DNA from 3 places in the Sphingobium agrisoli genome. Region 2 is predicted to be linked to each of the others. Evidence: predicted binding sites of a transcription regulator. Region 2 holds the regulator's gene; each other region holds the start of a gene.
The links. The regulator LexA, encoded in region 2, represses DNA repair genes until DNA is damaged. The targets are predictions, from matches to a motif close to GTTCCNCNCTTGTTCT.
Positions count from the first base shown of each region.

Region 1 (3,274 bases), on a different contig from region 2:
CGACTGACATCGGGCATGCGCGTACAGGCCGAAATCCGCACCGGCCGGCGGCGGATCATCCAGTATCTGCTTTCGCCGCTGGTGGAGGCCGGCGCGGAGGCTGGCCGCGAGCGGTGAGCCCGCTACAGAGGCGACCCTATCGGCACCAAAACTTGAGCCGGCCGCGCCTTCTCGCGCGACCTTCGGCAGCGACGCCGCCAAAAGGCCGACGGTAAAAGGCCCGCCACAACGGGCGGGCCTTTTCGGTGCGTGACGCGCAAGGTGAGCGGAAGCCCCAACCCCCTCGACCGGATGATCCGTCCGGCGAGGGCGATCGGGCCTATTCGCCATCATCCTCCGCATCGGGTCCGGTCATCATCCCTTCGGCGACCTTTTCGGTCTGGGCGCGGATCGCCTTTTCCAGCTTTTCCGACAATTCGGGATGCTCGCGCAGGAAGGTCTTGGCATTCTCGCGGCCTTGCCCAATGCGGACCGAGTCGTAGGAGAACCAGGCGCCCGATTTCTCGACCAACCCGGCCCTGACGCCGATGTCGAGCAGCTCGCCGATCTTGGAGATACCCTCGCCATACATGATGTCGAATTCGACCTGCTTGAAGGGCGGGGCGACCTTGTTCTTCACCACCTTCACCCGGGTCGCGTTGCCGACGACGTCCTCGCGATCCTTGATCTGCCCGGTGCGACGAATGTCGAGCCGGACCGAGGCGTAGAATTTCAGCGCATTGCCGCCGGTCGTGGTCTCCGGGTTGCCATACATCACGCCGATCTTCATCCGCACCTGGTTGATGAAGATCACCATGCATTTGGAGCGCGAGATCGAACCGGTCAGCTTGCGGAGCGCCTGGCTCATGAGGCGCGCCTGAAGACCGACATGGCTGTCGCCCATCTCGCCCTCGATCTCCGCACGCGGCACCAGAGCCGCGACCGAATCGACCACCAGAACGTCGATCGCGTTCGACCGCACCAGCGTGTCGACAATTTCGAGCGCCTGTTCGCCGGTGTCGGGCTGCGACACGATCAGTTCGTCGATATTGACGCCGAGCTTTTTGGCATAGACGGGGTCGAGCGCATGTTCGGCGTCCACGAAGGCCGCGGTGCCGCCGCCCTTCTGCGCTTCGGCGATGGCGTGCAATGCCAGCGTCGTCTTGCCCGAGCTTTCCGGGCCGTAAATCTCGATGATCCGGCCCTTGGGCAGGCCGCCGATGCCAAGCGCGATGTCAAGGCCGAGCGACCCCGTCGGGATCGCCTCGATCTCCAGCTTCTCCCGGCTGCCGAGCCGCATCGCGCTGCCCTTGCCAAAGGCGCGGTCGATCTGCGCGAGCGCTGCGTCCAGTGCTTTCTGTCTGTCCATATTCCCCGTCTTCTTGGAATCGATGAGTGAAAGCAGTGCAGTCATCAGCCGGTCCTTAAGTCAAGCGGCATGCGAGTCCGCGTCGTCCTGGACGATGATGTATCCTGTTTGTTCTATCGGAACAAGAGGGGAACGGAAATTTCCTATTCGCCTCCCGCGCGCGCTGACTATCCGCCCAGCACCCGGCCCAAGGCCCGCTCCACCGCGCCGATGGTGAACGGCTTGGCGAGGGTCGGGCGGTCGGCATGGTCTGGCGGCAGATCGTCGGCCATGCCGCCGGTCGCGAAGATGAAGGGAATGTCGGACTTCGCCAATATATCGGCGACGGGCCAGCTCTTTTCACCCTGAAGATTGCAATCGACCAGCGCCGCGTCGAACCCGCCTTCGCGCGCATGGGCGCACGCTTCGTCGACCGTGGAGGCGACCGCGTGGAGCCGGTAGCCCAGTGCGTCGAGGTAATCCTCCAGCATCATGCCGATCATCGCTTCATCTTCGACGATCAAAATGCTCTTGGCGTCCGACATGCTGCACGTCCCTGCTAACCCAGCCGATTCGCTAGCCGATCCGCGCGACATTGCCCAGAGCAATCACTTTAACCCTGCGCAAGATCATTCCGCCGCAGGCCGCATCGCCAGCGCGTCGCGCGCCGCTTCGGCAAGCTGGCTGACGGAGAAGGGCTTGGGCAGGAAGGCGACGTTGGCGATGTCGATCGACTTGCGCAGCTGCTCCTCGGCATAGCCGGACATGAACAACACCGGAAGGTCGGGGTGGCTGTGGCGCGCGCGGGCGACCATGGCCGGGCCGTCCATATTGGGCATGACGACGTCGGAGATGAGGAGGTCAATCGTCTCGCCCGATCCGAGCACCTCCAGCCCTTGCTCACCATCCTGCGCGGTCAGCACGCGATAGCCCTGCCGCGTGAGCGCGCGTTCGGCGACGGCGCGGACCATATCCTCGTCCTCGACCAGCAGCACAGTGCCGGTGCCCCAGGTTTCCGCGCGGCGGACGGGCGCAGGCGGGGCGACCGGCAGGTCCGCGTCCGCGCCGCTATAGACGGGAAGATAGATGACGAAGCTCGCGCCGCGCCCCAGTTCCGATTCGGCGAAGATATAGCCGCCCGACTGCTTGACGATGCCATAGACGGTGGAGAGGCCAAGGCCCGTGCCCTTGCCCAGTTCCTTGGTGGTGAAGAAGGGCTCAAATATCTTCGCCAATATGTCGGGGGGAATGCCAAGGCCCGTGTCCGACACGCGGAGCGCGGTATAGTCGCCGGCCGGCAATATCTGCTGGTGCATCTCGCGCACCTTGGCGGCGGGGACGGCATAGGTCTGGATGTTAAGCGTGCCGCCTTCAGGCATGGCGTCGCGGGCGTTGACCGCCAGGTTGACAATCACCTGCTCCAGCTGGCCCGGATCGGCGCGCACCGCGCCCAGATTGCGGCCATGCGTCACGTCCAGCTTCACATTTTCGCCGAGCAGGCGCTTCAAAAGATTGGACACGTCGGCGACGATGTCGGGCAACTGCAATATCTGCGGGCGCAGCGTCTGCTGGCGGGAGAAGGCGAGCAGCTGCCGTGTGAGGCCGGCGGCACGGTTGCTGTTCGACTTGACCTGCTGAATATCGTCATAGTCGCTATCGCCCGGCGTATGGCGCATCAGCATCAGGTCGCAATGGCCGATGATCGCGGTCAGGATATTGTTGAAATCATGCGCAACGCCGCCGGCGAGCTGGCCGATCGCCTGCATCTTGGTCGCCTGCGCCACCTGCCGCTTGAGCTTGCTCTCCTCGCTATTGTCCTTGAGGCTGAGCAGCACCGCCGCTTCGCCGAGGCCCCGGACGCCCGCCAGGCTGAGCGCGACCGGATCGTCGGGGTTGTCGCGCATTCTGACCGCGATGTCGCCCGACATTTGCGGCCCGACGGCAAAG
Region 1 covers NZ_JBHDJI010000005.1:52,133-55,406, forward strand. Annotated here, with positions in the region: gene ACETPF_RS10130 (HlyD family type I secretion periplasmic adaptor subunit) at 1-117, shown strand, start outside; gene recA (recombinase RecA) at 320-1,393, opposite strand; gene ACETPF_RS10140 (response regulator) at 1,516-1,872, opposite strand; gene ACETPF_RS10145 (ATP-binding protein) at 1,957-3,274, opposite strand, start outside.
Region 1: the regulator LexA is predicted to act here: its motif matches at 1,467-1,482, upstream of recA (recombinase RecA).

Region 2 (3,274 bases):
CGCCCCCGCTGCCGGCCGAGACCGTGCCGATCGCGCAGGCGACCGGCCGCTGGCTGGCGCAGGACATCAAGGCCTTGCGCGACCAGCCCTGGGCCGACCTTTCGGCGATGGATGGTTATGCCGTGCGCGCGGCCGACTATCCTGGCCCTTGGCGCCTGACGCAGGAAAGCGCGGCTGGTGCGGCCGCCCTCGCGCGCATCGGTCCCGGCGAAGCCTGCCGCATCTTCACCGGTGCGCCCCTGCCGCCCGGCGCCGACGCCATTTTGATGCAGGAAAACGCCACTCGCGACGGCTATCGTCTGACCGCGAGCGATGACCCTCTACCAGCCGGTCGCCATGTCCGCCCGGCCGCCTCCGATTTCGCGCGCGGCGCGACGTTGCTGGAGGCCGGCACGCATCTTGGCCCTGCCCAGATCGCGCTCGCGGTCCTCGCGGGCCATGGCGCGCTGCCGGTCCGCCGCCGCCCGCGCGTCGCGATCCTGTCCACCGGCAACGAACTGGTCCCGCCCGGCGCGCCGACCCCGCCCGGCTTTCTCCCATCCTCGAACGCGCCCATGCTGGCCGCGCTGCTCGCGGCCCTTCCCTGCGACGTCACCGACCTCGGCATCGTCCCCGACGATCTCGACGCCACCACCGCCGCGCTGGACAGTGCGCGATCGGCCGACCTCATCGTGTCGACCGGCGGCGCGTCGGTGGGCGATCATGACCTCATCCGCCCGGCCCTCGCGGCGGCGGGCGGCACGCTGGATTTCTGGAAGATAAGGATGCGGCCCGGCAAACCGCTGATGGCGGGCCGGATGGGCGACGCGCTCTTCCTGGGCCTGCCCGGCAATCCGGTGTCCGCCTTCGTCACCGCCACTCTCTTCCTGTTGCCGCTGGTGCGCCACCTGTCCGGTGCGGCCCGGCCCCTGCCGCAGACCAGCGACGCGCCACTGGCTTCACCGCTCCCCGCCACGGCCGAGCGCGACGAGTATCTCCGCGCCTTCCGCACCGGGGAGGGCATCGTCTCCGCCACCTCGCAGGACAGCGCCGCCACCGCCGCGATGGCACGCGCCGACTGCCTGATTTTGCGCCCCGCCGGATCGCCTCCGGCGCATGCCGGCGGTCGCGTCACAATCCTGCCGCTTGGCTGAATGTTACCGCGGAAACCCGTTGACTAATCCGCATGTGTTTCCTATGCGTTCCTCATACGTTCCATGGAGGACCGCGATGTTGACGCCCAAGCAGCAGGAATTGCTGAGCTTCATCCAGACCCGGCTTGAGGAAGGCGGCGTGTCGCCGTCGTTCGAGGAGATGAAGGACGCGCTCGACCTGCGCTCGAAATCGGGCATCCACCGGCTCATCAACGCGTTGGAGGAGCGCGGCTTCATCCGCCGCCTGCCCAATCGCGCCCGCGCGCTCGAAGTGCTGAAGCTCCCTGAAGCAATGCATCGCGCGCCCGCGCCGGTCGTGCAACTGAAGCCAAAGGCCGCGCCGGCGCTCCCGATCGCCGCCAATGACGTGGTCGAAATCCCGCTGCACGGCCGCATCGCCGCCGGCGTGCCGATCGAGGCGATGGAGGGGCAGACGATGCTGTCCGTCCCCGCTGCCCTGCTCGGCGCGGGCGACCATTATGCGCTCGAAGTATCCGGCGACTCGATGGTCGAGGCAGGCATCCTCGACGGCGACTTCGCGCTGATCCAGCGGACAGAGGTCGCGCGCGAGGGGCAGATCGTTGTCGCGCTGATTAATGAGGCCGAAGCGACGCTCAAATATTTCCGCCGCGACGGCGCGAAGGTACGGCTCGATCCCGCCAACGCCGCGTACGAACCGCAAATCTACGATCCGCGCCAGGTCCGCATCCAGGGCAAGCTCGCCGGGCTGCTGCGGCGTTATAACTAATCAGGCGAACTCATGACCCCTTAGCTCCCCGGCGAAAGCCGGGGCCCAGGGTTCGAAGCGCTAGGCGTGGGTTTTCGCGCCGGCCCAACAATCCACGGATGCGCGTCACCGGGCCTTGTGACGGTGTGAACTTCGGCCCGCGCCAGGTCGATCGACAATCCCCCCGTCCGTGCCAGCAGCCGCCGATCGACCTTCAGCCAGCGCGGCCGGCACCAGCGCGGCAGCCGCCGGTCGCTGATCACGATATCCGCCGCCGCGCAATCCCGCGCAAAGGTGGCCCGCTCGATCAGCATGTCGCTCCGCGTCAGCAGCAGCCGCCACCGCCTCCCATGCCGCTCCATCTCCAGCGCACAGAGATCGGTCGAGCAGCGCGCCGCCGGCAGGTCGGCAATGGCGCCGAGCTCGCCCGCATAGCCCGCGCTTTCGGCCAGCACGTCGCGCACATAGTCCCCCGCCCGCTCGCGCAGCAGGGCCATGCCAGCCCCGCTCCGCACCGCAACATGCCGGCCGTCCCCCGTGACCAGAACGTCAGGCGCTGGCGTGAGCAGCGCCAGCGTCATGCCGATGCCCACCGGCGCCAGCCCCGCCCAGCGCATGGCCGTCCGCCATAACAGGCACCAGAGCAGCCCGCCGGCGATCAGCCCGAACAGCAGCACCGGCATTACCGGCGCAACCATCGTCGCCATCGGGCTCGCCGCCACGCCGTGGGCGATCAGCAGCAGCAGGTCGAGCGCCTGCTCGGTCCCCCACCAGAAGGGCGCGCCCAGCCCCACCACGTCCAACAGCAGCGCCAGCGCCTCCAGCGGCATGACGACGAAGGTGGTGAGCGGGATCGCGACCAGGTTGGCGAACGCCCCCAGCAGCCCCGCCTTGTGGAAATGGAACAGCCCGATCGGCATCAGCGCCAGTTCGACCGCAATCCCTGTCGCCAGCGTCACCGCCAGCACCCGCGCCGCCTTCCGCCCCAACCCTTCGTCCCGTGCCGCCGCAAAGGCACGGAAGCGCGGATGCTCGGCCAGCGCCACGATCGCGGTCACCGCCCCGAAACTCATCTGAAAGCTCGGTCCCACGAGCGCCTCCGGCCACAGCAACAGCACGATCAGCGCGCCCGTTGCCACCAGCCGCAGGGTGATCGCGTCGCGCCCCATCGCCATGCCGCACAGCACCAGCAGCGCCGCGACGCAGGACCGCACCGTCGGCACTTCCGCGCCCGTCAGCCAGGTGTAGCCTATCCCCGCCAGCGCGCCGCCCGCCCCCGCGATCAGCATCAGGGGCAGGCCCAGCGCCGCTCGCCGACTGAGCGCCAGCACTCGAAGCAGCAGGAAGATGACCGCTCCTATTAGCGCCGTCACGTGCAGCCCGCTGATCGACAGGAGATGCGCGAGCCCGCTCC
Region 2 covers NZ_JBHDJI010000011.1:90,148-93,421, forward strand. Annotated here, with positions in the region: gene ACETPF_RS16710 (molybdopterin molybdotransferase MoeA) at 1-1,133, shown strand, start outside; gene lexA (transcriptional repressor LexA) at 1,210-1,881, shown strand; gene ACETPF_RS16720 (ComEC/Rec2 family competence protein) at 1,902-3,274, opposite strand, start outside.

Region 3 (3,274 bases), on a different contig from region 2:
GAATCGCCCACCCATTGCCGAGGTTCGGCTGGCCATGCGTGACCACCATATAGACCAGGGCCGGCGCGACCATGCCCGCCACCGCGGCGAGCACAGGCAAGCGCCGCCGCTCCCAGGTCGAAAGCTCGCCATCGACGAATTCGCGTTTGATCTCCAGCCCGACCAGCAGGAAGAAAATCGCCATCAACCCGTCATTGATCCACAGATGCGGCGTCATCGGGCCGATGGCAGGGGAAAGCACCGGCCCGACGGGCGCATGGAGCATGTCGTGGTAAAGATGCCCTGCCGCCCCGGAAAGGTTGGCGGCAATCATCGCCAGCGCCGAAGCCATCATCAACAGTACGGCGCCGCCCGCCTGACTTTTCAGGAACGCCCGGATCGCTGAGGGTTGGCGACGGCTCATGTCATTTGCTCCATGGCGTTCAGAAAGGGCAACGGGCCGCCCCGGTCAACCCGTAGAATAAAATTACATAAATAATGTTAGTGGCTTGGAACGGGCTTACGCAAATGGCATGGTCCCACCATGGCGCGTTGGGAGGCACGTCTTGGGCGATATGCTAGCGACGGCCATGGGCGGCCTTTATCGGGAAGTGCTGCTCTTCGCCGCTATCGGCATAGCGATTGGCGGTATCGACGATCTGCTGATCGATATCCTCTTCGGCTTCCGCCGCATTTGGCGCGATCTGACCGTCTATGCCCGCCATCCGCGCATGACGACGATGACGCTGCCGCCCTCGGTTAACCCTGGCCGCATCGCCATCTTCATCCCTGCCTGGCAGGAGGCGGAGGTCATCGGCCCGATGCTTCGCAACGCATTGCGACAATGGCGGGCGGACGACTACCGCATTTTCGTCGGAGCCTATCCCAACGATCCGCAGACCATCGCCGCCATCACGGCCGTTGCCGAGGGCGATCCGCGCATCGTCCTTTGCATCAATCCCCGCCCCGGTCCCACGACGAAGGCGGACTGCCTCAACCTGCTGTGGCAGGCGATGCAGGCGTGTGAGGCCAGCGGCATTATGTAGCAAACGCACCAGCATGATTACGCCTGCCCGCGCGCGCGATGGCGGATGTATCGCAGATGGTGATGCGTCGTGATCGGGATGCTTTCCCGCGCCTTTAATTGGAGGGAAGCAGGCCCCACAAATTTTGTGTTCGCATTGAGCGAACCATTCCTATATATAGCCAGAGGGGCGTTCGCAGTTTGTTCTAGGGGTTGCAAACGGCGCACCAAGGCCATCAATATGACTTACACGCCGCAGCACATAGCTAACTACTTTCTGGCAAAGGCCGAAGAGGACGGGCGGCCTTTGACGCCGCTTAAGCTGATCAAGCTCGTTTACATTGCTTACGGCTGGGTCTTAGGTTTGCTTGGCACTAGGTTGTTCGAAGAGCGCATAGAGGCATGGAAGCATGGGCCGGTAATTCCGTCCATCTACCATGAGTTCAAGCATTTCGGCGGCGGAGCTATCACAGATGATGCCGTTTGGTATGATCTTGATACAGGCGACTGCAGGCGTCCAACGATAGATTCCTCGGACCGGGATCTGCAGATTATCCTTGATAAGGTTTGGGCTGCTTACAAGCGGTTTTCAGGTTGGGCGCTTCGTCAAAAAACCCATGAGGTTGGCACTCCTTGGGAGCAGACTTACGATCCTAATGTCAAAGGCAAGCAAATTCCTGACGATCTGATCAAGCCTCATTTTCAACAGAAAATAAGAGAGATCGTTGACGCAGCCGAGCGATGATGGTGATGCCGACCTATTGCGGCGCTTGAGCGGACTTAGCAGCAAGGACGTTGGCCGCGCTGCTGAGATGAAGTCTCCGAATTTTTCGGAAGACGATGACGCTAATGACAAGCGTTGGTGGAAGGCTCAGCACCGCCGAACGATAAACAAAATCAAAAGGATTTTTTTTTGGTTTTTGCTGTTGGCAACATGCGGCTTCATAACCCTAAGTGCTGCAGGTTATCTTTACCTTGTATCTCTTTGGTTAGGAACAGTTCTCTATGGGACGAAGGTTCATGACCCGGTTGCTTTGAAATCCTTCATCGACGGCGTTCTTTGGTCACTTTTGATTGTGTTCGCTACCTTGTTTTTTGAGGGAACCTTCAAGGACAAAGATTAAAGCCGTAGATCGTGCGACCCAATCGCCTCTAAACATTGGACCAGAAACACCGCTGTAAATTTACCCCGGCTCAGCTTGTTCCTGATATTCGGCTCAGAGTCCATCACCCCTATATCGGCCAGCTTCCCCACTAGGTCGGCGTAGGACAAGCTACGGCGCTTTAGCTCCGCTTTAAGCAGCCCCTTGACCTGTTCCTCCCAATCCTTCTGCGACTTCGGCATGGTGCATCCCTTTCGATTACGGATGCATCATATTCGATACCTTTGCCATTGACAACAGTGCGCGATTGCCATTATATGCGATGCATAAGCAACGGATACGATGACAATGCAGCACTTTCTCCTCTCTGCCCAGGCCCGCACGATCAGCCTCAAGGCTGTTTTCACCATGGGCGAGGACAAGGCTTACCGGACCTTCTGCGAAATGCGCTGGCCGGAAACCGAGGGTGAGGCTGTTTGCCCGCGTTGCGGCTGCGTCGAAACCTACAACATCACCTCGCGCCGCAAGTTCAAGTGCGTCGCCTGCCATCACCAGTTTTCGGTTACTTCGGGAACCATCTTCGCCTCGCGCAAGATGAGCTTCACCGACCTTCTGGCTGCGATCGTCATCTTCGTGAACGGCGCTAAGGGCGTTTCCTCGCTCCAGCTTAGCCGCGACCTCGATTGCCAGTATAAGACGGCCTTCGTTCTCACCCACAAGCTGCGTGAGGCGATGGCGAAGGAACTGGCTGATCGCCAGCTCGACGGCACGGTCGAAATCGATGGCGCTTACTTCGGCGGCTATGTGAAGCCGGAAAACCGCAAGGAAGATCGGAAGGACCGCCGCCTCAAGGTGAACCTCACCGGCAAGCGCCAGTGTGTCGTCATCATGCGCGAGCGTGATGGCAAGTCGCTGCCCTTTGTCGTGAAGAACGAAGGCGATGCCGTTCCCTACGTTCGCGATCATGTCGGCACTCTCGCCACCATCTGCGCGGACGAAGGCACTGGCTGGGATGCCCTTCACGCGGGCTGGGAAACCCACCGCGTCAATCACTCGGTTGCGTTCATGGACAAGGGCGTCTGCACCAATCAGGCCGAAAGCTATTTCTCGCGCCTGCGTCGCATGGAAGTCGGCACCCACCACCATATCGCCGGCCCCTACCTCTATG
Region 3 covers NZ_JBHDJI010000003.1:114,450-117,723, forward strand. Annotated here, with positions in the region: gene nhaA (Na+/H+ antiporter NhaA) at 1-403, opposite strand, end outside; gene ACETPF_RS07030 (glycosyltransferase) at 555-1,025, shown strand; gene ACETPF_RS07035 (Panacea domain-containing protein) at 1,245-1,748, shown strand; gene ACETPF_RS07040 (hypothetical protein) at 1,729-2,127, shown strand; gene ACETPF_RS07045 (DUF6471 domain-containing protein) at 2,124-2,348, opposite strand; gene ACETPF_RS07050 (IS1595 family transposase) at 2,455-3,274, shown strand, end outside.
Region 3: the regulator LexA is predicted to act here: its motif matches at 1,196-1,211, upstream of ACETPF_RS07035 (Panacea domain-containing protein).